2 regions of the Stenotrophomonas oleivorans genome follow, and region 2 is predicted to be linked to the other one. Evidence: predicted binding sites of a transcription regulator. Region 2 holds the regulator's gene; the other holds the start of a gene.
The links. The regulator FliA, encoded in region 2, starts transcription of late flagellar genes. The targets are predictions, from matches to a motif close to TAAAGTTTNNCNNNCNNNGGCCGATAA.
Positions count from the first base shown of each region.

Region 1: the regulator FliA is predicted to act here: its motif matches at 11,435-11,461, upstream of MG068_RS05865 (methyl-accepting chemotaxis protein).

Region 1 is NZ_CP031167.1:1,250,481-1,265,746, forward strand. It holds gene MG068_RS05815 (MATE family efflux transporter) at 1-979, opposite strand, end outside; gene MG068_RS05820 (hypothetical protein) at 1,042-1,281, shown strand; gene MG068_RS05825 (RNA-binding S4 domain-containing protein) at 1,291-1,698, shown strand; gene MG068_RS05830 (glycoside hydrolase family 5 protein) at 1,812-2,999, shown strand; gene MG068_RS05835 (DUF937 domain-containing protein) at 3,072-3,680, opposite strand; gene MG068_RS05840 (catalase) at 3,789-5,432, opposite strand; gene mutS (DNA mismatch repair protein MutS) at 5,624-8,293, opposite strand; gene MG068_RS05850 (O-antigen ligase family protein) at 8,521-9,798, shown strand; gene MG068_RS05855 (glycosyltransferase) at 9,798-10,790, shown strand; gene MG068_RS05860 (barstar family protein) at 10,820-11,212, opposite strand; gene MG068_RS05865 (methyl-accepting chemotaxis protein) at 11,493-13,715, shown strand; gene MG068_RS05870 (glycine zipper 2TM domain-containing protein) at 13,882-14,250, shown strand; gene MG068_RS05875 (ABC transporter permease) at 14,371-15,266, opposite strand, start outside.
Region 2 is NZ_CP031167.1:2,104,460-2,119,725, forward strand. It holds gene MG068_RS09915 (chemotaxis protein CheA) at 170-2,158, opposite strand; gene MG068_RS09920 (response regulator) at 2,204-2,569, opposite strand; gene MG068_RS09925 (STAS domain-containing protein) at 2,566-2,874, opposite strand; gene MG068_RS09930 (chemotaxis protein CheW) at 3,159-4,379, opposite strand; gene MG068_RS09935 (ParA family protein) at 4,376-5,158, opposite strand; gene motD (flagellar motor protein MotD) at 5,163-6,179, opposite strand; gene MG068_RS09945 (flagellar motor protein) at 6,181-6,921, opposite strand; gene MG068_RS09950 (chemotaxis protein CheA) at 7,023-8,855, opposite strand; gene MG068_RS09955 (protein phosphatase CheZ) at 8,858-9,463, opposite strand; gene cheY (chemotaxis response regulator CheY) at 9,463-9,855, opposite strand; gene MG068_RS09965 (RNA polymerase sigma factor FliA) at 9,913-10,656, opposite strand; gene MG068_RS09970 (MinD/ParA family ATP-binding protein) at 10,653-11,540, opposite strand; gene flhF (flagellar biosynthesis GTPase FlhF) at 11,527-13,149, opposite strand; gene flhA (flagellar biosynthesis protein FlhA) at 13,295-15,266, opposite strand, start outside.

The DNA.
Region 1 (15,266 bases), 850 kb from region 2:
CGCCCTGGCGCGCGGTGCCGCGCACGCGATCCCAGCGCTGCGCACCGACGTTCTGTGCCGCCATCGAAGAACACGCCGCACCGATCGCCATCGCCGGCATCTGCAGGTAGTTCCACAGCTGCAGGGCAGCGCCGTAACCGGCGCCGGTGTCGGTGCCGTACTGGTTGACCATGGTCATCAGCAGGATCACCGACAGCGAGATCAGCACCATCTGCAGGCCCATCGGCACGCCCTTGAGCACCAGCGCCTTGAGGATGGTCAGGTCGAGCTTGAGCAGGCGCATGTCGGCGCGGCCCAGCCACAGGGTGTGGCGCTTGTGCCGCATGTACAGCAGCAGGCCGGCCAGCGACAGCGTCTGCGCGACCAGCGTGGCCCAGGCCGAACCGGCAATGCCCAGCGCCGGGAACGGCCCCATGCCGAAGATCAGCACCGGGTTCAGCACGATGTCCAGCGCCACCGACACCATCAGGAAACGGAACGGCGTGCGTGAATCACCGGCACCGCGCAGCGCGGCGGTGAGGAAGGCGAACGCGTACAGCGTCGGCATCGCCAGGAAGATGATCTGCAGGTAGGCCTCGGCCAGCGGCAGCGAGGCGGCCGGCGTGCCCATCGCCGCCAGCAGCGGATGGGCCATGAACCAGCCGGCGATGGCGATGATCACCGACAGGCCGATGAAGAAGGTGGCGCTGGTACCGACCACGCGCCGTGCCTGCGCGATGTCGCGCGCACCGATCGCCTGGCCGATCAGGATGGTCGAGGCCATGCCGAAGCCGAACACCGAGCCGATCAGGAAGAACATGATGTTGTTGGCGTTCGCGGTGGCGGTCAATGCCGCCTCGCCGAGGAAGCGCCCCACCCAGACCGCATTCACCGAACCGTTCAGCGACTGCGCGATGTTGCCCGCCAGGATCGGCAGGGAGAACAGCAGAAGGTTGCGGCCGATCGGGCCGGAGGTCAGGTCAAGCGGCGCTTTTGCCATGGAGTGGTGATCGATTCCCGGGAGGCGCACACTAGCACCACGCCGGTTTGCAGGATGTGGCAATGCATCAACGACTGCAGGTGAAATGGAGCCTGGCGATGGCCTTGATCGGCACCGCACTGGCCGCATGTTCGACAGGTGACCGGCTGGGCGATACCCAGGTGCGGCCGACCGACCGCCCCGAGTGCCTGGTCGGCAGCCAGCGCCAGGATCTGTCTGCTGGCGTACCCACCTTGATCGGGGGCAGCGGTTGCCGCACTGACCCCGATCATCCGCGTCCCCTGAACAAGCCACCGGAGTAGCACGCACCAATGCCCGAGCTTTCCCCGCTGTCGCCCAGTGTCCGCCTGGACATCTGGTTGTGGGCGGCCCGTTTCTTCAAGACCCGCAGCCTGGCCAAGCAGGCCATCGAAACCGGCAAGGTCAGCGTCGCCGGGCAGCGCCCGAAATCCTCACGCGCAGTGCGCGTCGGTGAGCAGCTGCAGGTCGACCGCGGCGAGGAACATTTCGAGATCCAGGTGCTGGGGCTGAGCGATCAGCGTGGGCCCGCGCCGGCGGCGCAGCAGCTGTATGCAGAGAGCGAGGCCTCGAAGGCACGCCGTGCCGAACAGCGTGCACTGCGCATTGCCGCACGCGATGGTTTCCAGCCGCCGGAACACAAGCCGGACAAGCGCGCGCGGCGTTTGATCCGGGCCTTGGGTGACATCGACGCGCTCTAGCGAAATCCTGATTCCAACGGATTGTTCCTATCGCGGTGCGAAACAAAGCGCCGGTCACGGTGCGTTCGGATTGCGCTGGGCAGGCTGGTTTTTCACCTATCGGAGGCCTGCCCATGCGTCGTCTGCTGTTATGCCTGTCCCTGCTTGCTGCGGCGCCACTGCACGCTGCCGACATCACCTTCTGGGACGTTCCGCAACGCGGTGGCAACAGCATGAACATGTCGCCTCCGGACCGGAAATACTTCGAGGCGCTGCGTGCGACCGGTGCGACCTGGGTGCGGCTGGTGCCGGACAAGTGGAAGGGGCAGGGCGGTCGTGACTTCCTGATCGGCAACGCCGATGACTATCGCGGACTGGTTCCGGCCGACCTGGCCACGCTGCGGCGGGTGCTGGATGACGCCGATGCGGCCGGACTGAAAGTGGTGCTGACGCCGCTGTCGCTGCCGTTGCTGCGCTGGAAGCAGCACAACGGCAATGTGGTCGACCAGCGCCTGTGGCAGTCCTTCGACAACCATGTGCCGGCCCGTCGCTTCTGGCATGACCTGGCCACGGCGCTGAAGGGTCATCCTGCCTTGGCCGCCTACAACCTCATCAATGAGCCGGTGCCCGAGTACGGTGCAGGCCTGGCCGAGCATGCGTCCACCGAGGCGATGCAGCGGTGGTATGCCGGAGTGCAGGACGGCCCACGCGATCTGCGCCGCTTCTACTCGGAGCTGATCGCCAGCATCCGCGAGGTCGACACCGTGATGCCGCTGATGCTGGATGCGGGCTGGTATGCCGCCGCCGACGGTTTCAACTACTGGCCGGCACCGCTGGCGGATTCGAAGCTGCTGTACAGCGTGCACATGTACGAGCCGTATGCAGCAACCAGTGCACCGAACCAGACGCGTGCCAAACCCTGGCGCTATCCGGCGCAGGTGCCGTTCGGTGCAGGCAGCGAGCGTTGGGATGCGGCGCGTGTACGCCGTTACCTGCAGCAGCCGATGACGTGGGCCGCCTCGCATGGCGTCGGTGCCAACCGCATGGTGGTGGCCGAATTCGGCTGCATGCGGCGGTGGCCGGACTGCAGCCGCTACCTGCAGGATGTGCTGCAGGTGCTGGAGCAGGACAAGGTGCACTGGGCCTTCTACGCCTTCCGCGAGGATGGCTGGGACGGCATGGACTACGAACTGGGCGACAAGCCGCTGCCGTGGTCGTACTGGCAGGCGCAGGAAAAGGGCGGCCATGTCGAGCCGCCGCGCTCGATGCAGGCGCCCTTGTTCGCACCGATCCTGCAGCGTTTGAAGGCGGGCAACCGGTAAGCCGCCGGGCCTGGCCCGGCGCTACCCATGGCGATGCCGGTAGCGCCGGCCCATGTCCGGCCAGGCTTTCCCTCAGCGCTTGCCGCCGAGCAGATTGCCGCCCAGCTTGAGCAGATCGCCCACGCCCAGCTGACCATCACCATCCTGGTCCAGCAGGCTGCCGAGCAGGCCACCGGCAAGACCGCCCTGCTGCTGCACCTGCTGCTTTTCCTGGCCGAGGGCCTGGCTGAGCGAGCTGGCATCGGCCTGGCCGCCACCCAGGCGCTGGGCGAGGAAGGCCATCACGATCGGCGCGAGGATCTGCAGCAGTTGGCTGGTACGGCCGCTGTCGAGCTGGGTGGCCTGGGCCAGGCCGGTTTCCACCTTCTGCTGGTTGCCGCCGAAGATGTGGCCGAGGATGCCGGCGCCGTCGCTGGCAGCGCCACCGCTGGCGCCACCGCCGCCCAGCACCGAACCGAGCACGCCGCCCAGGTCCAGGCCGCTGTGGTTGTTCTGCAAGGCGCCGAGCAGTGCCTGCGCGCCCTGTGGCTGCGAGGCGTTGTTGCCCAGCGCGCCCATCAGTACCGGCAGCGCGGCACTGATCGCGCCGGAAGCCTGGGTATCGCTGATGCCGAGCTGCTGCGACACCTGCTGCAGCGGGGCGCCCTGCAATTTGGCGAGAAGTTCATCGGTCAGGCTCATCTGCGGAATCCTTGATTGGGGTTGGGCGTGCAGAAGGTACGACGCGGACCGTTAAAACGGCGACGCCGCCTCACGGGGAGGCGGCGTGCCGTACACGGGGCAGGGCGATCAGAGCTCGATGTCTTCGGCGCCCGGGGTGGCGGTGGGGAAGTCCGCTTCCGGCTGCGCCGGCTTGAACGGATCCGACGGCTGGCTGGCCAGCGCCTTCAGCGCCGCGGCAACTCCGGCACCGTAGGCCGGGTCGGCCTTGCTGCAGTTGTCGATGTGGCGCTGCTTGATGAAGTCCGGCGCATCGCCCAGGGCGCGGGCGGTGTTGGCGAACAGGCGCTCCTTCTGTGCCTGGTTATAGCTGCGGAACAGCGCACCGGGCTGGCTGAAATAGTCGGCGTCGTCCTCGCGGAAATTCCAGAAGTCGGCGTCGCCGCGGATCTTCATCGGCGGCTCGCGGTACTGCGGCTGCTCCTGCCACTGGCCGTAGCTGTTCGGCTCGTAGTGCGGCAGGCCGCCGTAGTTGCCGTCCACGCGCATCGCACCATCGCGGTGGTTGCTGTGCACCGGGCAGCGCGCTGCGTTCACCGGAATCTGGTGGTGGTTCACGCCCAGGCGGTAGCGCTGCGCATCGGAATAGGCGAACAGGCGTGCCTGCAGCATCTTGTCTGGCGACGGGCCGATGCCCGGCACCAGGTTGCTCGGTGCGAACGCCGACTGCTCCACGTCCTGGTACCAGTTGACCGGGTTGCGGTTCAGTTCGAACTGGCCCACTTCGATCAGCGGATAGTCGCTCTTCGGCCACACCTTGGTCAGGTCGAACGGATGCACGCGGTAGGTTTCCGCGTCCAGCTCCGGCATGACCTGGATGAACAGCTTCCACTTCGGGAAGTCGCCCTTCTCGATCGCGGCGAACAGGTCGCGGCCGTGGCTTTCGCGGTCATGGCCGACCAGGATCTGCGCCTGTGCGTCGGTCAGCGATTCGATGCCCTGCTGGCTGACGAAGTGGAACTTCACCCAGAAGCGTTCGCTGTCGGCGTTGGTGAAGCTGTAGGTGTGCGAGCCGAAACCGTGCATGTGGCGGAAGCTGCGCGGAATGCCGCGGTCGCTCATCACCACGGTCACCTGCAGCAGGGCTTCGGGCAGCAGCGTCCAGAAGTCCCAGTTGTTGCGCGCGCTGCGCAGGTTGGTGTGCGGGTCGCGCTTGACCGCCTTGTTGAGGTCGGCAAACTTGCGCGGGTCGCGCAGGAAGAACACCGGGGTGTTGTTGCCGACCAGGTCCCAGTTGCCTTCTTCGGTGTAGAACTTCAGCGCGAAGCCGCGGATGTCACGCTCGGCGTCGGCGGCGCCACGCTCGCCGGCCACCGTGGTGAAGCGGGCGAACATCTCGGTCTGCTTGCCGACCTTCTCGAACAGCTTGGCGCGGGTGTACTTGCTGATGTCGTGGGTGACGGTGAAGGTGCCGAACGCGCCCGAGCCCTTGGCATGCATGCGGCGCTCGGGAATGATCTCGCGGTTGAGGTTGGCCAGCTTTTCCAGCAGCCACACGTCTTCCATCAGCAGCGGGCCACGCGGGCCGGCGGTCTTGCTGTTCTGGTTGTCCACCACCGGTGCGCCGAAGGCCGTGGTCATCGGCGTGACCGGATCATCGCCGTGCTTCTGCTTGGGCGTGGTGCTCAGTTCACGCTGCTGCTGGGCGCCTTCCGCAGGCGACGGCGCGGTGTGATACGGGCACTTGGGGCTGTTGTTATCGGACTGGCTCATGGCTGGCTCCTGCGGGTGAAGACGGGATGGAACATCTTCACTCGACTTTAGCTAGGGCCAGATGAAATGAATAATCGAATGATCCATTCAGGTTGATAGATTCTGTCAATTGAAACTCAGAATCGGATTTGCAGAACCTTTCGATGGGCCTCCCGCAAGGTAGGCGGGGAGGCCTTGGGCGTGCGCTGCGGTTACAGCAGCGCCTTCAACCGGTACAGGGCTTCCAGCGCCTGCTTCGGGGTCAGCTCGTCCGGGTCGATGGCGGCCAGCGCTTCCTGGGCCTTGTTCGACGGTGCTGCGAACAGCCCGAACTGCTGTGGCGCATCCAGCGCCTGCGGCGCCAGTTCGGCGGCATGGCTTTCACCGCCACGTTGCTCCAGCTCGGCCAGGCGACGACGCGCCTGCGCCACGGTGGCGCGCGGCAGGCCGGCCAGTGCGGCCACCTGCAGGCCGAAGCTGCGGTTGGCGGGGCCGTCCTTCACTGCGTGCATGAACACCAGCGCTTCGCCGTGCTCGACGGCATCCAGATGCACGTTGGCGATGCCGCTGCGGCCACCCTCGTGCTGCTCGTCGGCCAGCGCGGTCAGCTCGAAGTAGTGGGTGGCGAACAGCGTGTAGCAGCGGTTCTGGTAGGCTAGGTGACGGGCCACCGCGTCGGCCAGCGCCAGGCCATCGTAGGTGGACGTGCCACGGCCGATCTCGTCCATCAGCACCAGCGAATGGGCGGTGGCGTGATGCAGGATGTAGCTGGTTTCGGCCATCTCGACCATGAAGGTCGACTGCCCGCGGGCAAGGTCGTCGCCGGCGCCGATGCGGGTCAAGATGCGGTCGATCGGGCCGATCAGCGCACGGCTGGCCGGCACGAAGCTGCCGATGTGGGCCAGCAGCACGATCAGCGCGTTCTGCCGCATGTAGGTCGATTTACCGCCCATGTTCGGGCCGGTGATGACCAGCATGCGACGGTCCGGATGCAGATCCAGATCATTGGGTTCGAACGGCTGCTCGCGCACCGCCTCGACCACCGGGTGGCGGCCACGCTCGATCTTCAGGCACGGCTCGGCCTGCAGCTCCGGGCGCGCCCAGTCCAGCGCCTGCGCGCGTTCGGCGAAGGCCGCCAGTACGTCCAGTTCGCTCAGCGCAGCGGCGCACTGCTTCAGCGGTTCCAGCTGCGTGCCAAGGGTATCCAGCAGCTGCTCGTACAGGTATTTCTCGCGCGACAGCGAGCGGTCACGCGCGGACAGCACCTTGTCCTCGAACGCCTTCAGTTCTTCGGTGATGTAGCGCTCGGCATTGGTCAGCGTCTGGCGGCGGGTGTAGTGCACCGGCGCACGGTCGGACTGGCCCTTGCTGATTTCGATGTAGTAGCCGTGCACGCGGTTGTAGCCCACCTTCAGGGTGGGAATGCCGCTGCTCTCGCGCTCGCGCAGTTCCAGGTCGACCAGGAACTGGTCGGCATGGGTGGACAGGCGGCGCAGCTCGTCCAGCTCTTCATCGAAGCCATCGGCGAGCACGCCGCCGTCGCTCAGCTTCAGCGGCGGCATTTCGGCGATGGCGCTGGCCAGCAGCTGCGCGCACTCATCGTGTTCGCCCAGCGCGGCATGCAGGGCCTGCAGGCGCGGCGAATCCAGCGGCGCCAGCACGTCGCGCACCGCCGGCAGCAGGCCCAGGCCATCGCGCAGGGTGGAGAAATCGCGCGGACGCGCCGAACGCAGTGCGACGCGGGTGAGGATGCGTTCCAGGTCGCCGAGGCGGCGGAACTGCTCGCGGATATCGGCGTCGCTGCCGCGGTGGATGAGGGTTTCCACTGCGTGGTGGCGCTGCACCAGCACCTCGCGCAGGCGCAGCGGGCGGTGCAGCCAGCGCCGCAGCAGGCGCCCGCCCATCGGCGTCACCGTGCTGTCGAGCACGCCCAGCAGGGTATTGCGGGTATCGCCGTCGACGCGCGTATCCAGTTCCAGGTGGCGGCGGGTGGCGGCGTTCATCGCGATCGCTTCGCCTGCGGTTTCCATCGCGATCGAGGTCAGGTGCGGCAGGCGCTGCTTCTGGGTTTCCTCGACATAGCCGAGCAGGGCACCGGCGGCAGCGGTCGCGCGCGGCTTGTCGTCGATGCCGAAGCCGCTCAGGTCATGCAGCTTGAAAAAGTTCAGCAGCTGGCGGCGGCCGCTGTCGGCGTCGAACAGCCACGGCGCGCGGCGACGTACGCCAGTGCGCTGGCGCAGGAACTCCGGCCAGTTCTCTTCATCGGGCACCAGCAGCTCGGCCGGTTCCAGCCGTGCCAGTTCGGCTTCCAGCGCGTCGTCGGTTTCCACCTCGTTGACCAGGAAGCGGCCGCCGGCCAGGTCGGCCCAGGCCAGGCCGTAGCCCTGCTTGCTGCGCGACAGGGCCATCAGCAGGGTGTCGCGGCGTTCATCCAGCAGGGCTTCGTCGGTGACGGTGCCGGGGGTGACGATGCGCACCACCTTGCGCTCGACCAGGCCCTTGGCCAGCGCCGGGTCACCGATCTGCTCGCAGATCGCCACCGACTCGCCCAGCGCCACCAGCCGTGCCAGGTAGCCTTCATAGGCATGTACCGGCACGCCGGCCATCGGGATCGGTGCGCCGCCGGAGCTGCCGCGCTGGGTCAGGGTGATGTCGAGCAGGCGCGCCGCCTTGCGGGCGTCGTCATAGAACAGTTCGTAGAAGTCACCCATGCGGAAGAACAGCAGCAGGTCCGGGTAATCGGACTTGGCCGCGAAGAACTGCTTCATCAGCGGGGTGTGTTCCTTGGACGCCTTGGCGTTGCTGGTGTTGTCTTTTGTATCAGTCACTTGGGGCGTTTCGCGTCTTGGGCAGGGCGTCGGGGCGTGGCCACGCGCAGGCATGGCCGGAGAGGACATTAGTGTAGCGACCTGGGGCGGTCGATGATCCGCGGCACCCGCGCTGGGCCCGGGGGCTGTCCGTGTGCCAACGCCTGCGCCCCTGCGCCGGCACTTTGGTTGATTTCCCCAGGGGCCCGCGGTAGTGTCAGCCCCGGCGATTTCCGCCAAGCGGCCTCCATGGAAACCGGGGCGACTTATCCCCCGGGCGGGCGTTGATGGAAAGAACAAGCATGACTGCAGCCTGCATGGCCGCCGAACCTCGTTACACCTGGCGTACCGTCCTGCTGAGCATCCTGGTCGCCATCGTTCCGCTTGCCGGTTCCGCACCCTACACCTTGCTGAAGGCGGTGCTGCTGCTGGCCCTGCTGGTCACCGGCGTGGTTCTGATCCGCCGCCAGCCCGATGTCCGCCTGCGCTACCGCATCGCCCGGTTCATCGTGATCGTCTGCTTCCTGCGCCTGGCCTATGCCTTCTACAGCATCCTCTGGCACGGGCTGCGCTGGAACGAGCTGGATCTGCCGGCGCAGACACTGCTCTACCTGGGTACCGCTGCCGTGTTCGCCACTGCGCTGGACTGGCGCCTGATCTGGAAGATCTTCGCCGTGTCCACCCTGGTCTTCGGCGGGTCGTGCATCGTGCAGCACCACGTGATGGGCCTTGAACGCGCGCACGGTTTCAGTGGCGGCGAATGGACGGCGATCGAGTTCACCATGGTGACGCTGTGCATGGCGTTGTTCTCGGTCATCCGGTTGATCCAGCCCAATGTGCATCCGGCCGAACGCTGGCTGCACGGCGTGGCCATCGCGGTCGGCGTCTACGGTTCGATCCTGGCGCAGAGCCGCGGGCCGATCCTGGCGTTCATTCCCGCCATGCTGATGGTGATTGCGGTGCACGTCCGGCGCACCCGGCGCTGGCGGGGGGCACTGGCCTTCGTCGGTGCCCTGGTCATTGGCGTGGTCGGTGCCACCTCGGTGCTGAACCATGAGGTGATCCAGCGCTTCGGTGAGGTCAGTGGCGAGATCTCCGGTTTCAACCAGGAAAACGAGGTCGGCTCGGTCCGTGAGCGCATCGCCATGTGGGGCGTGGCGGTCGACGCCTTCGCCGAGCATCCCGTGGCGGGGGTGGGCCTGAACCAGTTCGGTACCTATGCACGTGAGGGCATCGCCCGCGGCGAGGTGTCCGAGTCGATCTTCCGCTACAACCACCCGCACAACGAGTACCTGGAAGCGGCGGTGACCGGTGGCGTGCCGTTGCTGCTGATCATGCTGCTGGTCTTCATCCTGCCCGGCATTCATTTCGTGCGACGTCTCGGCCACGCCGACGACATCACCGCGATGATCGCCACCGCCGGACTTGCCGTGGTCATCGTCTATGCGCTGTCGGCGTTCACGGACAACGTGTTCTACCGGGCGATGCCCCATTCGTTCTATTTCTACCTGGTGCTGGGCTTCATGCTGGCGACCGCCTTGCCTGCGCGCGACCTGCGCCGGCCAGGGAGTCCCTCCTGATGGCGCATATCCACCTGCTGGCCGCCGACAACCAGCGTGGCCTGTCCCATGACATCCAGGTGATCGAGCGCTCGTTGCAGCAGCTCGGGCACACGGTGACGGTCAGCCGTCTGGACGCGGTGCGCAATGGGGGGGCCTGGAAGCTCCGCGGGATGCGCCTGCGCAGGCTGCTGGCCTCGTGGCTGAGCCTGGGGCGCACGCCGGCCCGGTTCGACATCAACATCTCGCTGGAGCATGTCCGGCCGGCAAGCTTCGGACTGGCCGAGGTCAATCTGTTGATTCCGAATCCGGAATGGGTGTCCGCACGCAGCCTGCGGATCCTGCCGCGGTTCGATGCGTTGTTGACCAAGACCGAAGACGCCACGCGCATCTTCAATGCGCTGGGCATGCGCGCGCTGGAAGTCGGTTTCTGCAGCCGTGACCGCTACGACCCGGCGGTGCCGCGCAGACCGCGCAGCTTCCTGCATGCAGCTGGTACCAGTCGCATGAAGGGGACGGCTGCACTCGTCAATGTCTGGAAGCGGCACCCAGAGTGGCCCTTGCTGACCATCCTGCGCGGCGGCCCTTCGGACGAAGATGAGGGCGGGGCCGCGAACCTGCGGATCGTCCGCGAGCGCCTGCCCGACCAGGAGGTGCAGCGCCTGCAGAACGAACATGCGTTCCACCTGTGCCTGTCGCAGACCGAAGGCTGGGGCCATTACCTGGTGGAAGCGATGAGCTGCGGGGCGGTGGTGATCACCTGCGACGGCGCGCCGATGAATCAGATGATCGACGACAGCCGCGGCATCCTGGTTGCCGCGCACGAGGGCGCGCCCTGCCATCTGTCCAGGACCTGGCATGTGGATGAGAAGGCGCTGGAACAGGCCGTCGAGCGTGCGCTGGCGATGGATGAGGCCGAGTGGACCCGGCTGGGCGCCAATGCACGCGCATGGCACCTGGCCAGCGAAGTGGCGTTCCCACGCCGGCTGGGCGAGGCCCTGGCCAAGCTTTGAGCTGATGGGGGCTGGTTGCTGCAGAGTGCTCAGCCTGGCACCAGGGTGATCTGCGGATGGCTGCCGAAGATCTCCATGACGATCTCGAAGTAGGTCTGTCCCTGGCCAAGTGACAGTGCCGTCAACTGAGCGTGGATGGCCGGACCGTTGAACCTGCCGCCCTGATCGAGTTTCGACTGCAGCCAGGCGCGTGTGGTCTCGCGGCCCAGTGCCTCGCGGCTGTGGGCGATGTCGCGCCACACCACCGTGGCGGTGGCATGACCGGCGAGCGCGCCGTAGCCCCCGTGCAGCAGGTCATCAAGCGCGTCCAGGCTTGCGCCCAGCTGCCAGTCTTCGTCGGCCATGAATACACGATTGATTTCCACGTAGAGGCTGGCGATGTCGTTGATGGACGCGCCTTCGATGTGCAGGATCCGTGTCATCTGCAGACTGTAGCCCTCCGGGGCGACGGTTGTGTCCGGCGCAGATAATCCGGGCCGCCCTGGATGGGGTGGCGTTATTATGGTGTTAATCCTGCGTGATTTTCATCGGGCGCTGGCGTGTCAGCGCTATTCGATAAGGATATGGCGCTATTATCGGTCGCCGCATTTTCTGACTGCCTGCACAGTTCCATATATTTGGATCGGTCCATATATAAAGTCCCGTAAAGTTTCCCTCCGCTGCGCCGCCATCGAACGTACGGCCACGATCAAGGGAATTGAGATGCTTGCCTTACGTAATCTCCGTGTGGGATCCCGGCTTGGCGCCGGCTTCGGTCTGCTGCTGCTGTTCATCATGGCCATCGTCGGCCTGGTGCTGTATGGGAATCAGCTGAAATCCGCCCAGTTCGAGAAAGTGGTGGACGTCAACATGGTGAAGATGCGCCTGTTGAATGACATGCTTGATACCAACAACGCGGTGCTGATGCATCGTCGCCTGATGGTGATCAAGCGGGGTGACGAGTTCGACAAGGATTACCAGCGTGCCCAGGAGTTGTCGCGGACCTATGACGGTATCTGGGCCAAGTACATCAAGATTCCGCGTGACGCTACCGGCGATACCCTGGTCGCGCGCATCGAGGCGGCCCGCAAGGCCACCGATGCATCAACCCAGCAATTGCATGAGCGCATGAAGGCGGGGGATTTCGATGGTGCAGCGAAGGAGCTGCTGGCCGAGCACGGATTGGCAACGGCCTGGAATGAATCCATTTCGGCCCTGCTGCGCCACCAGGAAACACTGACCGAACGCAGCCGCGAAGAGTACCGCGCAACTGAATCGTGGACCGGCACGCTGTCGATCGCGTTCGGGGCACTGAGCCTGTTGCTGGGGACGTTGGCGGCCTGGGCGATCACCCGCAGCCTGACCCGCCCGCTGGAAGGAGCGGTGAAGCTGGCCGACGGCATCGCCAGTGGCCGCCTGGACAGCAGCATCGACGCCACCGGCAACGATGAGGTGACCCAGCTGCTGAAGTCGATGCAGCGCATGCAGGCACAGCTGCAGTCGGTGATGGCGGCACAGGGGGAGCTGGCCCGCCAGCACGATGCCGGCAGCCTCAGCTACCGCATGGACGAGAGCGCGTTCCCCGGTGACTACGGGCGCATGGTGCATGAGACCAATGCGCTGGTTGGATCGCACGTGCAGGTACAGAACCGGCTGATCGAGGTGATGAAACACTACGCACGCGGCGATCTGTCGGTGGACATGGACCCGCTGCCCGGTGAGAAGGCGGCGATCACCCAGGCGATGGACGAAACCAAGTCCAGCCTGTCGGCGATCAACAGCGAGATCCGCCGGTTGGCGACAGCGGCTGCGGCAGGCGACTTCAGCCTGCGCGGCGACGAAGATCGCTTCGCCTATGATTTCCGCGACATGGTGGCCGGGCTCAACCGCCTGATGCAGACCACCGACGAGAACCTGGTGCAGGTCTCGACCCTGCTGCAGGCCATCTCGCGCGGCGACCTGACCGTGCGCATGCGGGGTGATTTCCATGGCGTGTTCGCGCGCATGCGTGATGACTGCAACGCCACCGTCGACCAGCTCAAGCAGATCGTCGGCCGCATCCAGTCCAGCGCCTCCAGCATCAATCTGGCCGCAGGTGAAATCGCTTCTGGCAACACCGACCTGTCGCGGCGTACCGAACAGCAGGCGGCAAACCTGGAAGAAACGGCAGCATCGATGGAGGAACTGACCTCCACCGTGAAGCAGAATGCCGAGCATGCACGGCAGGCCAACCAATTGGCCATCGGCGCGCATGGTGTTGCTTCCCAGGGCGGTGAAGTGGTGGGCCAGGTGGTCACCACGATGTCGGCCATCGAGGCATCGTCGAAGAAGATCGCCGAGATCATCAGCGTCATCGACGGCATCGCCTTCCAGACCAATATCCTCGCGCTGAACGCGGCGGTCGAAGCTGCGCGTGCCGGCGAGCAGGGCAGGGGCTTTGCAGTGGTGGCCAGCGAAGTGCGTACGCTGGCGCAGCGCTCGGCGGGTGCGGCCAAGGAGATCAAGGGGCTGATCGAGGATTCGGTCGGCAAGGTCGCCGACGGCTCGGCACTGGTCCGCCAGGCGGGCACCACGATGGGCGAGATCGTGGCCTCGGTGCAGCGCGTGACCGACATCATGGCCGATATCTCTGCTGCCTCCCAGGAGCAGAGCTCGGGCATCGAACAGGTCAACCAGGCGGTGGTGCAGATGGATGAGACCACGCAGCAGAATGCGGCGCTGGTCGAGGAAGCCAGTGCTGCAGCGCGCTCGATGGAGGAGCAGGCCAACCTGCTGGCCGAGGCGGTTTCGGTGTTCCGCACGGGGGCGGTGACCGCCGCCGCCGCGGTGCGCCCGGCGCTGGCAGCCGTGGCGGCATCGGTTGCGCCGGTGCGCCGGCCCGCGGTGCTGTCGCCGCGGATCGAGCCGACGCTGGCCGCCAATGCGGGTGGCTGGGAAGAGTTCTAGCAAGGCAGCACGCCGGCAGGGAGACGGCGCCCATCGCGACGGCTGGTCGCGATGGGCGCGGATTTTCTTCCTGAACGTGCGATGGCCGATGAAGTGGCGGACACGCGCATTTCACTTCCGGTTGCCAACCGCGGGAGGACACTGGCGCCATACCGGAACTCAGGAGATGGCCATGAAGACCTCGACCCGATTGCTTGTGCTGGGCACCCTGCTGGCAGCTTCGTCGGTGGCCGGCGCGCAGACCTATGGCCCGCGCGATGAGGGACGCAAGTTCAACGACGGCAGCCGCGTGGTCTGCAAGAACGTGGAAGTGCAGCGCAACTCGCGCGATCCGAACCGCATCACGGGTACCGCTACCGGCGCCGTGATCGGTGGCCTGCTCGGCAATCAGGTGGGCGGCGGCAATGGCAAGAAACTGGCCACCGTGGCCGGTGCCGTTGCAGGTGGTGCAGCCGGTCGCCAGATCCAGGGCAACAGCCAGCAGAAGAACGGCGACCGCGTGGTGGAACGTCGCTGCGAACGCGTCTACCGCTGATTGACCGACCTGGTTGGCCCTTCCACGATGCAGTATCCGAACGCCGGCCTCGCGCCGGCGTTCTTCGTTGCAGGAAAAGGGGACGGAGGGGATTAAGTCGTAATTCCCCAAACCGGCCGCTTACGACTTAATCCCCTCCGTCCCCTTTTTTGCGAGGAGGCGCCAGCTGGCAAGGCTGCCGTAGAGCACAAGCAGGGCGGTGAGGGTGATCAGTTCGTGGCTGACTTCGGCCAGGCTGGCGTCCATCTGGTTCAGGCGCACCATCAGGTTGATGCCCGAGGTGGTCGGCAACAGCTGCGCCAGCCAGACCAGCGGTTGTGGCGTCATCACTGCCGGCCACGACAGGTTGGCCAGGAAGAACAGCGGGATCGAGGTGGCGATGATGTACTGGAAGGCGCGTTCGCGGGTGCGGAAGAAACTGCCGACGAACAGGCCGAAGGCCACGGTGGCGGCGATGAACAAGGTGCCGCCGAGCAGCTGGCCCAATGGGTTGCCGCCGCGCGGATAGTCCTGCACCCAGGCGGTGAAGCCGGCGTAGTAGAACAGGCCGAACAGGCCGATCAGGCCGAAGCCCAACGCCATGCCAGCCAGGGTCGGCAGGTCGAAGCGCAGGCGCCGGCCGAGTGCGAGGCGACGGCCACCGAGCAGGACGCCGATGCCCATCAGCAGGGTCTGGTGCACGATCAGCTCGGCCACTCCCGGCACGATGGCGCTGCCGTAGCCTTCCTGGGTGTTGTACAGCGGGCGCTGCACCAGCGTGACCGGCGGTGCCTGCGGTGCGCCCATGAAGGCGGCCTGGCCGACCACGGCATCACGTCCGAACGCGCCCAGTGCATCGGCCACGCTGCCCAGCACCCAACTGGCACGGCCCAGGTAGGCGCCGTTGCCGAGCAGCACCAGCTTGGCCGGATGGCCGCGCAGGATGTCGCGCTCCAGGTTGGCCGGGATCAGCACGATGCCTTCGGCGTGGCCGGCTTCCAGCTGCTGGCGCGCGCTGTCGATGTCTGCCGGTTGCC
Region 2 (15,266 bases):
GCGCCATGACAGGGATTTCGCTTGAACGGCAAGGTTGCGCCCGAAACCTTCGTGCAGACGGAGTTCACGGTATGCCTGGCGAAGCGAGCGCGGTCAGATCGTGGCCGTGCGCGCAAACGAAAACCGCCGCCCCGAAGGGCGGCGGCTCAGTGCACGCATGCAACGTAGATCAGGCGGCCTGCGGCATCCGCAGCGAGCGCACCAGACCGCCGATGTCGACGATCAGGGCCACGCGGCCATCGCCAAGGATGGTGGCACCGGATACCCCGCCGATGCGGCGGTAGTTGTTCTCGATGTTCTTCACCACCACCTGCTGCTGGCCGACCAGCTCGTCCACTTCCAGCGCAATTTTCTGGCCATCACCTTCAACCACCACCACCAGCGATTCGCTGCCCGGTGCGCGGTTGCCGTAGCCGTAGTACTCGCTCAGCGACAGGATCGGCAGATACTCGCCACGCACGCGCAGCACGCGGCCTTCGCCGGCCATGCTGCGGATGTCCTCGGCCTGCGGCTGCAGGGCCTCAAGCACATAAGCCAGCGGCAGGATCAGGGTTTCACCGGCCACCGCCACGGTCATGCCGTCGAGAATGGCCAGGGTCAGCGGCAGGCGGATCAGCGTGCGGGTGCCAGCGCCGAGGCTGCTTTCGATCTGGACCTCGCCCCCCAGCGCCTGGATGTTGCGGCGGACCACGTCCATGCCGACGCCACGGCCGGACAGGTCGGTGACTGCATCGGCGGTGGAGAAACCCGGCTGGAAAATCAGGTCCCAGACCTGCGAATCGGTCGGGTTGTCCGGCACCGCCAGACCGCGTTCGGTGGCCTTGGCCAGGATCTTGGCACGGTCCAGGCCGCGGCCGTCATCGCTGACTTCGATGACGATATGGCCGCCCTGATGCGAGGCTGCCAGGGTGATCGTGCCGGTCTCGTCCTTGCCCGCACCGCGACGTACGTCGGGCATTTCCAGACCGTGGTCGATCGAGTTGCGCACCAGGTGCACCAGCGGATCGGCGATCTTTTCGATCAGGCCCTTGTCCAGTTCGGTGCCTTCGCCGACGGTGCGCAAGCGTACCTGCTTGCCGAGGCGGCTGGACAGGTCGCGGACCAGGCGCGGGAAGCGGCGGAACACCGCATCGACCGGCAGCATGCGCACGCCGATCACCGCTTCCTGCAGGTCGCGGGTGTTGCGTTCAAGCTGGTCCAGGCCGGCGAACAGGCTCTCGGCGTGCACCGGGTCCAGCGCGTGCGAGACCTGCTTGAGCATGGCCTGGGTGATGACCAGTTCGCCGACCAGGTTGATCAGCGCATCGACCTTGTCGACGCTGACCCGGATCGAGGTTTCGGCTTCCTGGCCGCCAGCGCTGCTGGCAGCGGCGGCGGGTGCCGCCGGTACAACGGCAGCCGGTGTGGAAGGGGCGGGTGTGGCAGGTGCCTCGGTGGCAAGGCTCGGCGGCGCAGCCGGACGGATGTCCAGTTCGCAGTCGTCCAGCACCCAGGCGAAGGTGTCTTCGATCTTGCTGCGCGGCACCTTGCCGACCAGGCCCAGGTCCCACGCCAGGTGGGCCTCCAGCGGGTCGAGCTGGGCGAAGCCGGGCAGGCGTTCCATGCGCGCGGCGACCTGCAGCGAACCCAGGTGCTCAAGTTCGCGGATGATGCGCAGCGGGTCGTTGCCGCTCATGAATAGCGATGGCGCCGGGGTGAAGCCGATCTGCCAGGCTTCCGGCGTATCGTCCACCTTGGCTGCGGCGGCCGCGGGGGCGCTCGCTGCGGCCTCCCCGGAAAGAACCGCCTCCAGGCGCGCCTTCACCGCAGCAACTGCGGCGGGATCGGCGGCCTGGCCGTGTTCGGCTTCGCGCAGCAGGGCGCGCAGCACGTCCACCGAGGACAGCATGGCGTCGACGGCGTGGCCTTCCAGCGCCCGCTTGCCGGCACGCAGCTCATCGAGCAGCGTTTCCAGCACATGGGTCAGGCCGGCGATCGCGTCGAAGCCGAAGGTGCCGGCGCCGCCCTTGATCGAGTGGGCGGCGCGGAACACCGAATTGATGATCTCCGCGTCCTGCTGCCCCGATTCCAGGGCCAGCAGGCCAGCCTCCATCGCGTCGAGGCCTTCGCGGCTCTCCTCGAAGAAGGTGGCGTGGAAGCGTTGCAGGTCCATGCTCATGGCAGTGGTGGTCCGGAAGCGAAGAGGGGGAGCGGTGGCGGGCGATCAGCCCAGCACTTTCTGCACGGTGGCGACCAGCTGTTCCGGATTGAACGGCTTGACCAGCCAGCCGGTGGCACCGGCGGCCTTGCCTTCGGACTTCTTGTCGGCGGCCGATTCGGTGGTCAGCATCAGCAGCGGCGTGAACTTGTAGTCCGGCAGCTGGCGCAGTTCGCGGATCAGCGCGATGCCGTCCATGTTCGGCATGTTGACGTCGGTGACTACCGCATTGAAGCGCTGGCCCTTGGCGCGACCGAGCGCGACCGCGCCGTCTTCAGCTTCTTCGACGGCAAAACCGGCCGAGGTGAGGGCGAAGGACACCATCTGGCGCATTGACGCCGAATCGTCCACCACCAAGATACGTGCGCTCATGCAGCGTTCTCCACAGATTTCAGGTTGTCATGGGTTACGTCCAGGCCCAGGGCCTGGGTGACGCCCAGCAGGCGCGCGGCGTCACGGAAGGTTGCAGTGCAACCGAGGAAGCCGGTGCCGAGGCCTGCCTCGCGGCGGGCCTGCACGAACGCACACAGCACCTGCACGGCGGCCGTGTGGATGCGGGCGACCTGGCTGGCATCCAGGGTCAGCTCGCCTGCCTGCGCCACCAGCGGGGCGAGGCGGTTCTTGAGCTCGGTGGTGCTCTCGATGCCGAGATCCCCACCCAGTTCGACAGTGCTCATCGTTGCTCCGGACAAACGGTTCCGTGATCCATAACGGCACCCCGGTGGGGTTCTTTAGGGGAATCGACGCGGTGCGTCGATGCGGGCGCAGCTGAAAAGGGGACGGAGGGGATCAAGTCGCAAGCGACCTGGCTCTACGGCAGCCCCCTCGGCAACGGCGACCGCGCAGTGGGGACGTAAGGTGTTGATCCAACGGATCAACTCCTTGCGTCCCCGACAGGCACCGCGTCGGCGCAAAGCGCCGAGCCACTTGCGACTTAATCCCCTCCGTCCCCTTTTTTCGTTCAACTCAACAGCCGGGTGGCATCCAGCAGGATCATCGGGCGCTGGCTGACCCGGGCGACGCCACGGAACAGGTCGTTGGAGATCTGGCAGATGCGCGCGGTATCGGGCGGTTCGATCTGCGAATCGGTGAGGTTGGCGACATCTTCCACTGCCGACACGCGCAGGCCGATGGTCTCGCCGTCTTCCTCCAGCACCACGATGCGGGTCTGTGAGTCGTCTTCGGCGGCCGCGGCGCCCAGGTGCAGGCCGAGATCCATCACCGGTACCACCTGGCCACGCAGGTTCATGATGCCCAGCATGGCCGGCGCAGTGCCGCGCAACGGCAGCAGCGGCACCGGCAGCACCACTTCCTGCACTTTCAGCAGTTCCAGTGCATAGGCCTGGGTGCCGCAGCGCAGGCGCAGCCAGCGCGAGGTGCGCTCGCCGGCGCGTCGGTTCTGCGGATGCGGGCTGCTGGCGGGCCGATGTGCCTGTGCCTGCAGCTCCTGCCAGCTGCTCGGGCGGTTGCCTGCTGGCGCGTCCACGGCCACGCGCGGGGGCGGTGCGGCATCGGTGCGCGCAACTGGAGCGGGTGCTGTGACCACGGCCGCTGGTGGCGCAGGAACGTCCTCGCCGCCGGCAGCGGCCTCGAACGCGGCCTCCAGGCCGGGGCTGTCGGTGTGGGCGAGTCGATGGCTGTCGGCCGGATCGGTCTCGTAGATCACTTCGTCCGGCAGGTCGTCCCATGTAGGTTCCGGGCCAGACTTGGCGGTGGCGGTGGCGGTGGCGGTGGCGGGAGCAGGGGCCGTCTCGTGGATCACCTCGTCAGGCAGGTCATCCCAGGTCGGTTCGCGCTCGGGGGCGGCGACAGGCATTGCGGCGGCCTCGAAGGCGGCCTCCAGTGCTGCGTCGTCCTCTGCCGCGGCAGCAGCAACAGTCTCCGTTTCGTAGATCACTTCGGCGGGCAGATCGTCCCAGGTGGGTTCGCGCTCAGCCGTTGCGGCCGCGTCGAAGGCGGCTTCGAGTGCGGCGTTGTCGACGGCAGGCGCAGCGGCGACGGTCTCGGTTTCGTAGATCACCTCGGCCGGCAGGTCATCCCAGGTCGGCTCGCGTTCGGCGTCGGCTGCAATTGCCGGGGACGCTTCGTCGCTCGCCGGCGGCGGTGCAGCCGGTGGTGCCGCGGCGATCGCTTCGCCCAGCAGTTCGTCCAGGTAGTCGTCCAGTACACCGGTGCTGTTCATGCGGCCTGCTCCAGAGCGCGGGCATCCTCGCCGAGGATCCAGTTCAGCGCGCGGCGATAGGCGGCCAGGCCGCGGCCCGGGTAATCCTCACCAACGCTCGGCAGGGTCAGGCCGGCGGCGTTGCTGATGCGGGTGTCGATCGGAATCGCGTCTTCCCACACACGGGTGCCGTGACGATCCTGCATCGTGCGCAGCGACTCGTTGCCTGCGCGGGTGCGGCGGTCGAACAGGGTCGGCAGGATCGAGATCGGCAGCGGGCGGCGGCGCGAGCGTTCGACCATCTCGCCGGTGCGGACCATGCCATCCAGGCCATGCAGGGCCAGCGGCTCGGCCTGGGTGGGGATGATCAGGCGATCGGCTGCGGCCAGCGCATTGATCATCAACAGGCCGAGGGTGGGGGCGCAGTCCAGCAGGATGTAGTCGTGCTGGCCCTGGTGGCGGGCAAGCGCATTCTGCAGTGCCAGGCCAAGGCCGGGCTGGTTGGCGCTGCGTCGCTCCAGCGTGGCCAGCGCCGACTGCGCGCAGACATAGTCCAGGCCATGGATGCTGCTGGCATGGCACAGGCTGGAAAGATCGGCGGGCGGGGCGCCGAACAGCTCCAGCACGCCAGCCGGCGGCGGGTCCACCGGTACGCCGAACGCGCGGCTGAGCGAGGCATGCGGATCGAGGTCGATCAGCAGCACGCGATGGCCAAGTGCGGCCAGTCCGCGGCCGAGGGCGAGGGTGGTGGTGGTCTTGCCGACTCCGCCCTTCTGGTTGGCGACTGCCCAGATGCGCATCGGATTACTCCTTCATTGCCGGGGGAACGGCGGCGCCGACGCGGCTGCCAGCCGGCACCGGCGGCAACTTCACCGGTGCGATGGGGGAGGTGGGGGCGGTAGCCGGAGTTGCCGCGGCTTGTTCGGTATCGGTGTTCCGGGTGGCGCCGGTGGCTGCGTTCAGGCGCTGGCCGAGTGGGTCCACCGAGTGCGAGGTGTCGGCCAGGATGATGACCATCACCCGGCGGTTGCGGTTGCGGCCCTGTGCGCTGTCGTTCTCTTCGCGCGGGCGGAACTGGCCGTAGCCGACCATCGCCAGCCGCGACGGCTGCACGCCCTGGTCGGCGAACAGGTGCACCACGCTGGCCGCGCGCCCGGCCGACAGTTCCCAGTTCGACGGGAAGGTGGCGGTGGCGATCGGCACGTTGTCGGTGTGGCCTTCCACGCGCACGCTGTTGGGCACGTCGCGCAGGACCTCGGCCAGGCTGGCCAGGGTCTGCCGCGCATGCACGTCCAGCGCCGCCGAGCCGGTGGGGAACAGGATGTCGCTGTTGATCTCGACTTCGATCCACAGCTCGGTGCGGCGCACGCTGATCATGCCGCGGTCGATCAGCGGCGCGAGCGCGGCGGTCAGGCGGTCGGCGATGCTGTTGAGCTGGCGCTCGGCGCGCGCGATCTGCTCCTGGTTGTGCACCGAAACAGGCATGCGCATCTGCGAGGTCATCGACGGCAGCAGGGTCGGGTCGTGCGACGGCGCAGGCGCCGAGGGCCCGATCTTGGTGCCGGACTTGATCACCGAGGGGCTGTCCCAGCCGCCACCCTGCACCTGCTTGTTGCCGACCTGTACCGGATTGATCGTGCGCGGCGCGCCCCCGAAGGCATCGGTCAGCGCGTCGGCCATGATCCGGTACTTGCCTTCGTTCACCGAGGAAATCGCGTACATGACCACGAAGAAGGCGAGCAGCAGCGTCATCAGGTCGGCATAGGGGATCGCCCATGCTTCGTGGTTGGCGTGCTCTTCGTGGTGCTTGCGGCGGGCCATGTCAGTGCAGGAAGCCGGAGAGGTTGGTTTCGATGTTGCGCGGGTTTTCGCCCTGGGCGATCGAGATCAGGCCTTCAATGACCATTTCGCGGTCGCGGGTGTTGTGCGAGATCACACTCTTGAGCTTGGCGGCCACCGGCAGGAACAGCAGGTTGGCCGAAGCGATGCCGTAGATGGTGGCGGTGAACGCTGCGGCGATGCCATGGCCGAGCTTGCTCGGGTCGGCCAGGTTCTTCATCACCGCGATCAGGCCAAGCACGGCACCGATGATGCCCAGCGTCGGTGCATAGATGCCCATCGCTTCGAAGACCTTGGCACCGGCCTGGTCCTGGTGTTCCTGGCTGCCCAGTTCGATTTCCAGCATGTGCCGCATCGATTCGGGTTCGACGCCGTCCACCAGCAGCTGCAGGCCCTTGCGCAGGAACGGGTCCTGCTGTGCTTCCACCTGCGATTCCAGGCCCAGCAGGCCCTGGCGGCGGGCGATGTTGCTCCACTCGACGATCTGCTGGATCAGTTCGCGGCGATCGCTGTGCGGCGGGCGCACGACCCAGCGCACGATCTTGAAGGCATGCTTGAACACCGCCGGCGAGGTGTGCAGCAGGATCGCGGCGACGGTGCCGACGATGACGATCACGAACGCCGCAGGCGACCACAACGACGCCAGGCCGGCGCCCTTGAGGATGCTGCCGCCGACCAGCGAGGCCAGGGCGAGAAAGAGTCCAATGAGGCTGAGTCTATCCATGGTTCCGGTATCGGCGTGTATGAATGGGACTTGAGACACCGGTAGATCGCGTACAGACGGTAGTCACAGTTTTCGGGGCGCCGGGCATGGCCCGGCGGGGTTCATCGCAGCCCGTCCACGTCCAGGATCAGCGCCATGCGACCATCGCCGATCAAGGTTGCACCGGCATAACCGCGCAGGCCGCGCAGCGCTTTCGGCAGCGGCTTGATGACCACTTCCTCACGCCCGCGTACCTGGTCCACGACCAGCCCGAAGCGCGCTTCGCCAGCCTGCAGCACCACGATGGTCAGCAGGGGCGAGGCGGCCGGTGTCACATCCAGCCACTGGCGCAGATCGACCAGCGGCAGCGTGTGCGAGCGGCGGTCGAGCACGGCACGGCCATCGAACCAGCCCAGCGAGGTGCGCGGCGCGTGCAGCACTTCCATCACGCGGGCCAGCGGCAGCGCATAGACGTCCTCGCCGGCCTGCACCAGCAGGGTCGGCAGGATCGCCAGGGTCAGCGGCACGCGGATCAGGAAGCGGCTGCCACGGCCCAGCTCCGACTGGATCTGGATCTGGCCGCTCAGTTCGCGGATGCGTGACTGCACCACGTCCATGCCGACGCCACGACCGGAGATGTCGGTGACCTGCTGCTTGGTCGAGAAGCCGGGCAGGAACACCAGGTGCAGGCACTCCTCGCTGCTCAGGCGCGCGGCGGCTTCCGGATCGATCAGGCCCTTCTCGCGCGCCTTGGCACGCAGCTTTTCCGGGTCGATGCCGGCGCCATCGTCCTGCACCTCGATGCTGACGTAGTCGCCTTCCTGCTGTGCGGACAGGCGCACATGGCCCATCCGTGGCTTGCCCTGTGCCTCGCGCAGGTCGGGCATTTCCACGCCATGGTCGATGGCGTTGCGGACCAGGTGCACCAGCGGGTCGGCCAGCGCTTCGACCAGGTTGCGGTCGAGCTCGGTCTCGGCGCCGATCAGTTCCAGGTCCACTTCCTTCTTCAGCGAGCGGGCGACGTCGCGGGCAACCTTGGGGAAGCGCGAGAACACCTTGCCCACCGGCTGCATGCGGGTGCGCATCACTGCCGACTGCAGGCGGGCGGTGGCGATATCCAGCGTGGACACGGCGCGGTCCAGCTCTTCATCGCGCAGGCGTGCACGCAGGGTCTTGAGCCGATTGCGTGACAGCACCAGTTCGCCGATCAGGTTGACGATCGCGTCCAGGCGCTTGGTGTCCACGCGCACGGTATGTTCGGCCTCGGCCAGCGGCTTGGCGGCCGGCTTCGCCACCGGTGCCGGTGCGGCGACCGGGCGCGGCGCTGCGATCGGTGCCGGTGCCACCACGGCCGCAGGCTTGGTGCCCGGTGCGGCGCCACCGTGCAGCTGGTCGAGCAGGGCTTCGAACTCGTCTTCGCTGATCAGTCCGTCGTCGGCCTTCTTCGCTGGCGCGACCGCGGTCGGCGCGTTGCCACCATGCAGCTGGTCGAGCAGCGCCTCGAATTCGTCGTCGGTGATCAGGTCGCTGCCACCCGCGGTGGGTGCTGCTGCGGCGGCGGGTGCAGCCACGGCACCGCCGTGCACGTCGAACTGTGCGATCAGGTCCGGCGGCGCATAGCCCGGCTCGGTGCCGGAGGAAACCGCGTCCAGCATCGACTGCAGGTAGTCCAGCGATTGCTGGGCCGCGTCGAAGTGGTGGGCCTGCAGCACGGCCTGGCCGGCACGTGCGGCGCCCAGCGCCTCTTCAGCGGCATGGCACAGCTCTACCATGGCGGTGACGCCGAGGAAGCCGGCGCCGCCCTTGAGCGTGTGGTAGCCGCGGAACACCGCGTTGAGCTGGTCGCTGTCCTGCGGTGCCTGCTCCAGCGACACCAGCTGTTCGCCGAGGCGATCCAGGATCTCCTGCGCCTCGATGATGAAATCGGCAGTGATGTCGTCGGATACCGCGCTCATGCTTACAGCCCCAGATCCGACAACAGGTCGTCGGCGTCGTTCTGCGAGACCGCGTGGCGGTCCAGTCCCTTCAGTGCCGGCCCGGCCAGTTCCGGGTCGGTGCGATGCTGTTCCGGCGGCAGGCCGAGCGCGCCGAAGCCTTCGTGCACGCGGCGGACGATGCCGACCACGCGACGGATGATCTGCCCGGTCAGGTCCTGGTAGCTCTGGGTCAGGGCGATCTCGGTCAGGTTGTGGCGGATGCGCTCGAGCTGCGCGTCCTGGCCCGGCTGCAGGCCTTCAGCGCGCAGCTGTTCGGTCAGGCTGCGGCATTCCTCGGCCAGGTCCAGGGTGCGGTGCGTGGCCTGTTCGGTCATCGCCACCACGTGGTCCAGTCGCGCGCAGGCGTCGTCCAGTTCGCCGGCTTCGCTCGGCACGGTCGGCAGTTCGCCCAGCGCCTGTCCCAGCTCGCGGGCCAGCCGCGAGAGGCCGCTCATCATCGGCTGCGTGCGCAGCGCGACCAGCCCGTCGATGCGCTGCCGCCAGGCGGCCTCGTCACCGGATTCGAGCGCGTCCAGGGCCTCCTGCAGGCGCAGGGCGAGGGCGTTCTTGTCGACCGTGGTATCCATCAGGCGCTGGCCGCCAGGCGTTCGAAGATCTTGCCGAGCTTCTCTTCCAGCGTCTGCGCGGTGAACGGCTTGATGATGTAGCCGTTCACACCGCTCTGGGCGGCTTCGATGATCTGCTCGCGCTTGGCTTCTGCCGTGACCATCAGCACCGGCAGGGTCTTCAGCTTGGCATCGGCACGGATCGCCTTGAGCAGCTCGATGCCGGTCATCACCGGCATGTTCCAGTCGGTGACCACGAAATCGAACGGCTGGCTCTGCAGCAGCGACAGCGCGGCATGCCCGTCCTCGGCTTCGGCGGTATTAGTGAAGCCCAGATCGCCCAGCAGGTTCTTGACGATTCGACGCATGGTCGAGAAGTCGTCGACGATCAGGATGCGCATGTTCTTGTTCAAAGCAGAATTCCTTTGTTGTTCATTCCGGACGGCCGGGGGCAGCCGCCTCGGGGATGTTCATTCTTCGAGGCCTGCGTCGGCAGCCTCGAACAGCTTCAGCCGGCCACGCAGGCGCAGTACCGCCTGGCCGTGGATCTGGCAGACCCGCGACTCGCTCACGCCGAGCACTGCGCCGATCTCCTTCAGGTTCAGTTCCTGCTCGTAGTACAGCGAGAGCACCAGTTGTTCGCGCTCGGGCAGGTGGCCGATGGCCTTGCCCAGCTCGCGACCGAACTCACCGCGCTCCAGTACCTGCTGCGGGGTCGGCCCGCCTTGGGCGACGGTGTCCAGCTCGCCCTGGTCCTCGATGCGCGATTCCAGGCTCAGCACCTGGCCACGTGCAGCGTCTTCCATCAGCCGCAGGTACTCGGGCAGCGGCATCTCCATCGCGGCGGCCACTTCAGTGGCGCTGGCGGCACGGCCACTGCTCTGCTCCAGGCGGCGGATGGTGGCGGCGGCATCACGTGCACGGCGGTGCACCGAGCGCGGGACCCAGTCACCACGGCGGATCTCGTCGATCATCGAACCACGGATGCGGATCGAGGCGTAGGTCTCGAAAGAAGCACCCTGGTCGGCGTCATAGCTGCGCGAGGCTTCGATCAGTCCCATCATGCCGGCCTGGATCAGGTCATCGACCTCGACGCTGGCCGGCAGGCGCGCGGCCAGGTGGTGGGCGATGCGCCGCACCAGGTCCGAATGCTGGGCGATGACTTCGTTCGCCGCCGAGCGCTGCACTTCCCTGTACTGGGCTGCGCCTTTCATGCCGTCACCCCACGCTGCTTGAGGATGCGTTCGAGGAAGAACTCGACGCCGCCACGCGGTTCGGTCGGCGCCTGCCAGCGCGCGGTACGGCGCGCGATCTCGGTGATCGCCAGCGCCGCCGGGCTGGACGGATAGGCCTTCACCACCGGCTGCTGGCGCTGCACCGACAGGCGCAGCCAATCGTCCTGCGGCACGCAGCCCAGGTAGTTCAGCGAGACATCGGCAAGGAACTTCTCGCAGACGCGGGTCAGCTTCTCGTACAGCACGCGGCCCTCGTTGGGGTCGCGCACCATGTTGGCCACCACCTGGATGCGGTCCACGCCACGCTCGCGCGACAGCACCTTGATCAGTGCGTAGGCGTCGGTGATCGAGGCCGGCTCGTCACAGACCACCACCACGGTGTCCTGTGCGGCCTGGCAGAAGGTCAGCACGCCATCGGTGATGCCCGCGGCAGTGTCCACCACCATGATGTCCAGCTCGCGCTCCAGTTCGGAGAACACGTTGACCAGGCCAACGTGCTCGGCCGGGGCCAGCTCGGCCATGTGGCGGCGGCCGGATGCGGCCGGGACCACCAGCACGCCGTTCGGGCCTTCGACGATGACGTCATCCAGCGTGCAGCGGCCGGCGACCAGGTCGGCCAGCGTAAAGGTGGGGTTCAGGCCCAGGATCACGTCGATGTTGGCCAGGCCGAGGTCGGCGTCCAGCAGCAGCGTGCGCTTGCCCATGCCAGCCAGCGCCACGGCCAGGTTGGCCGACACATTCGTCTTGCCCACGCCGCCCTTGCCGCCAGTGACCGCAATGGTGCGCACAGGGCCGAGCGGCTCGCTGCGGGTGGCCGACAGCGGGAAGGTCTTGGTCAGCTTGGCGTACTCACGCGACGGCATGGTTCAACTCCGGGTTGCAGGGCATATCGGCCGCGCGGCGCAAATCTTCAAGGCGAAGTACAAGATTGGCTGCACTGGCCCGGTGCAGGTCCTCCGGGACGTCCTGGCCATCGGTCACCCAGGTGATCGGCAGGGCATGATCCACGGCCACCGACAGGGCGTTGCCGAAGCGGCCGGTCTCGTCCAGCTTGCTCAGTACCAGACCCTGCAGGTTGGCGGCGCCGAAGCGGCGGACCACCTCGTCCATGTCGCCGAAGCTGGTGTTGGCCGGCAGCACCAGCAGGGTGCGGACCTGGCGCGCGGCACGCAGCCACTGCAGCTGGGCGGCCAGTGCGCGGTCGCGCGGGCCCAGGCCGGCGGTGTCGATCAGCACCAGCTTGTAGTCCTTCAAGCGTTCCAGCAGCTGGTCCAGGTCGGTGCCGCTGTTGGCCTCATGCACCGCGATGCCGAGCTGGCGGCCGTAGCCGTACAGCTGCTCGCGGGCACCGATGCGGGTGGTGTCGGTGGTGACCAGGGCCACGTCACGCGGCGCGTGCTTCTCGGCGAAGCGCGAGGCCAGCTTGGCGATGGTGGTGGTCTTGCCAGCGCCGGTCGGGCCGACCAGGGCGATCACGCCGCCTTCTTCCAGCGGGTCGACCGGGGCGATCGGCAGCTTGCGCGAGATCAGCCCCAGCATCAGGCCACGGCCACGGTGGGCTTCGGTCTCCAGCGGGATCTGCATGGCCACGTCGCGGGCCAGGCCGGCATCGAAGCCATACTCGTCCATCAGGTCCAGCGCGGTGGCGCGCACCGGGCAGCCGCGCAGGCGCTCGTCGGTGAAGCGGTTCATCTCGCGCTCGATCACATGGCGCATGCCGGCCACTTCCTGGCGCAGCTGGCGGATCTCGGCGTCGTCCTGGGCCACCAGGGTCAGTGCCGGGGCTGGGGCCAGCACGGGGGCAGCGCCGGTTTCGTCGCTGGCTTCGACCGGTGCCGGTTCGCTGGCGACGATCCCGGGTTGCGCTTCGGTCACGGCAGCGGTCGGCAGCGGCGGCGGCTGCACGGCCGGGGCCGCGCTTTCGTGATGCGTCTCGTGCGGCGGGTCGATCTGGAAGCGGGCGCGGTTGGCTGGTGCGGCGGTGCTGGGCGCCGGTGCGACGATGGCTTCGGCGAACGGAGCGAAGATCTGATCCGGCAGCGCCGGTTCGTTGACGGCGGCGCGTGCCAGGGTGGCGGCGAAGCCGGTGCTGCCGCGGGTCGGCACGATCTCGTCGGCGCTGTCCAGGGTGCGGCCGGTGGCGCCGACCGCAGCGCGGGCGAGGGCAGCCACGGCCGAGGTGGTTGCGGCGACCGGTTCCGGTGCCGGGGTATTGCTGCGGCGGCGGGTGACCGCGGCGATCACCGCGTCGGCGGCGGTGCGCGGCTTCGGCGCCGGCGGCGGAGCGATGTCACGACGCGAGGCTTCCAGTGCACGCTGCACGGCGCTCTCGTCGTAGTTGGCGGCGGCGACGATCTCGATGCCTTCCTCGATCCGGCGGTTGGACAGGATCACGGCGTCAGGACCATGTTCCTTGCGCACCAGGTTCATGGCCGAGCGCATGTCGGCGGCGACGAATCGTTTGATTTTCATGCTGTGGTCACGGGACGAAGACGGCGGGGTGGCGGTCGGAGAACTCGGGTGGTCGGTGGTCTGCACGGTGCGGGTTCCCCTTGGTATCTGTCTGTTGCGTTGGTTCGAAAGTGGTGTCTGTTTTCTGGCGCATCGGAGGGCGGCGTCAGCTGATCGTTCCGACCAGCTTCAGGCGCTTGTCCTCCGGCACCTCGCTGTAGGCCAGGACCGACAGCGACGGAACGCTGTGGCGGACCAGGCGGGCCAGCGCGGCACGCACCGGGCCAGGTACCAGCACGACCGCGGGCTCGTTGCGGGCTTCCTGCTTGCTGACACATTCGGCCAGGCTCTGGTGCAGTCGCTCAGCGAGTCCGGGTTCCAGCGCGGCGCCGTTGCCCTGCGTGGACTCCTGCAAGACACGTTCCAATTGTGGGTTGAGCGTGAACACCGGCAGCTCCGCCGACATTCCGGCGATCTCCTGCACGATGAAACGACCCAGTGCGGTGCGCACGGCGGCAGTCAGCACGGCCGGGTCCTGGCTGTTGGGCGCGTGTTCGACCAGTGATTCAGCGATCTTGCGCAACTGGCGGATCGGAATGCGCTCGATCAGCAGGTTCTGCAGCACGCGTACCACCGCCGACAACGGCAGTGCCTTCGGCGTCAGATCTTCGACGAGCTTGGGTGCGCTCTTGGCCAGGTTGGCCAGCAGGTGCTGCACTTCTTCGTGGCCGAGCAGTTCCGGCGCGTGTTCGCGGATGAGGTGCGAGAGGTGGGTGGCCACCACGGTGGCTGGATCGACCACGGTATAGCCCAGCGTTTCAGCCTGGGCACGCTGGTGCGGTTGGATCCAGGTGGCATCCAGGCCGAATGCGGGGTCCTTGCCGGCGATGCCTTCCAGCGCGCCGAGCGCGCTGCCCGGGTCCAGGGCCAGTTCGCGGTCGGGGTGGATCTCGGCGGTGGCCACCGGTACGCCGTGCACCAGCACGCGGTAGCCGTTGGCCGGCAGTTCCAGGTTGTCGCGGATGTGCACCGACGGGATCAGGAAGCCGACGTCCTGGGTCAGCTTGCGCCGCACGCCCTTGATGCGTGCCATCAGTTCGCCGCCCTGGCTGCTGTCCACCAGCGGAATCAGCCGGTAGCCGACCTCCAGGCCCAGCGGATCGACCGGGCGCAGTTCGTCCCAGCTCAGTTCGGCAGTCGGAGCCGGCGCGGCCGGGCGGCCGAGTGCGTTGAGCGCGGCAGCGTCATTGCCTGCGGCTGCCGGATCGGTGGCCGCGGCCTTGCCCTTGCGGTAGACCTTCCAGGCGATGAAGCCGAGGATCGCGGACAGTGTCAGGAAAGCGACGTTGGGCATGCCCGGCACCAGGCCGACCACGCCGATGATGCCGGCGGTGATCGCCAGCGCGCGGTACTGGCCGAACACCTGGCCGGTCATGGCCTGGGCCATGTCCTGCGAACGCGAGGCGCGGGTGACCAGCATGGCCACGGCGCTGGAGACCAGCAGTGCCGGCAGCTGCGCCACCAGGCCATCACCAATCGACAGCAGGGTGTAGGTGGCAGCGGCATCGCCGAACGGCATGCCATGCTGCAGCACGCCTACGGCCAGGCCGCCGAGCATGTTGATGAACAGGATCAGGATGCCGGCAATGGCATCACCACGGATGAACTTGCTGGCACCGTCCATCGCGCCGTAGAAATCGGCTTCCTCGCGGACTTCCTCGCGGCGCAGCTTGGCTTCTTCACGCGTCAGCAAACCGGCGTTGAGGTCGGCGTCGATCGCCATCTGCTTGCCGGGCATCGCGTCCAGGATGAAGCGCGCGGTCACTTCCGAGACGCGGCCAGCGCCCTTGGTGATGACCACGAAGTTGATGATGGTCAGGATCGCGAACACCACGATGCCGACCGCGTAGTTGCCGCCGATCACGAACTCGCCGAAGGCGGCAATGACCTTGCCCGCGGCGTCATGGCCGTTCTGGCCGTTCAGCAGGATGACGCGGGTGGAGGCCACGTTCAGCGCCAGCCGCAGCATGGTGGTGATCAGCAGCACGATCGGGAAGATCGTGAAGTCCAGCGGGCGCTTCACGTAGACCACCGCCAGCAGCACCATCAGCGAGATGGCGATGTTGAAGGTGAACAGG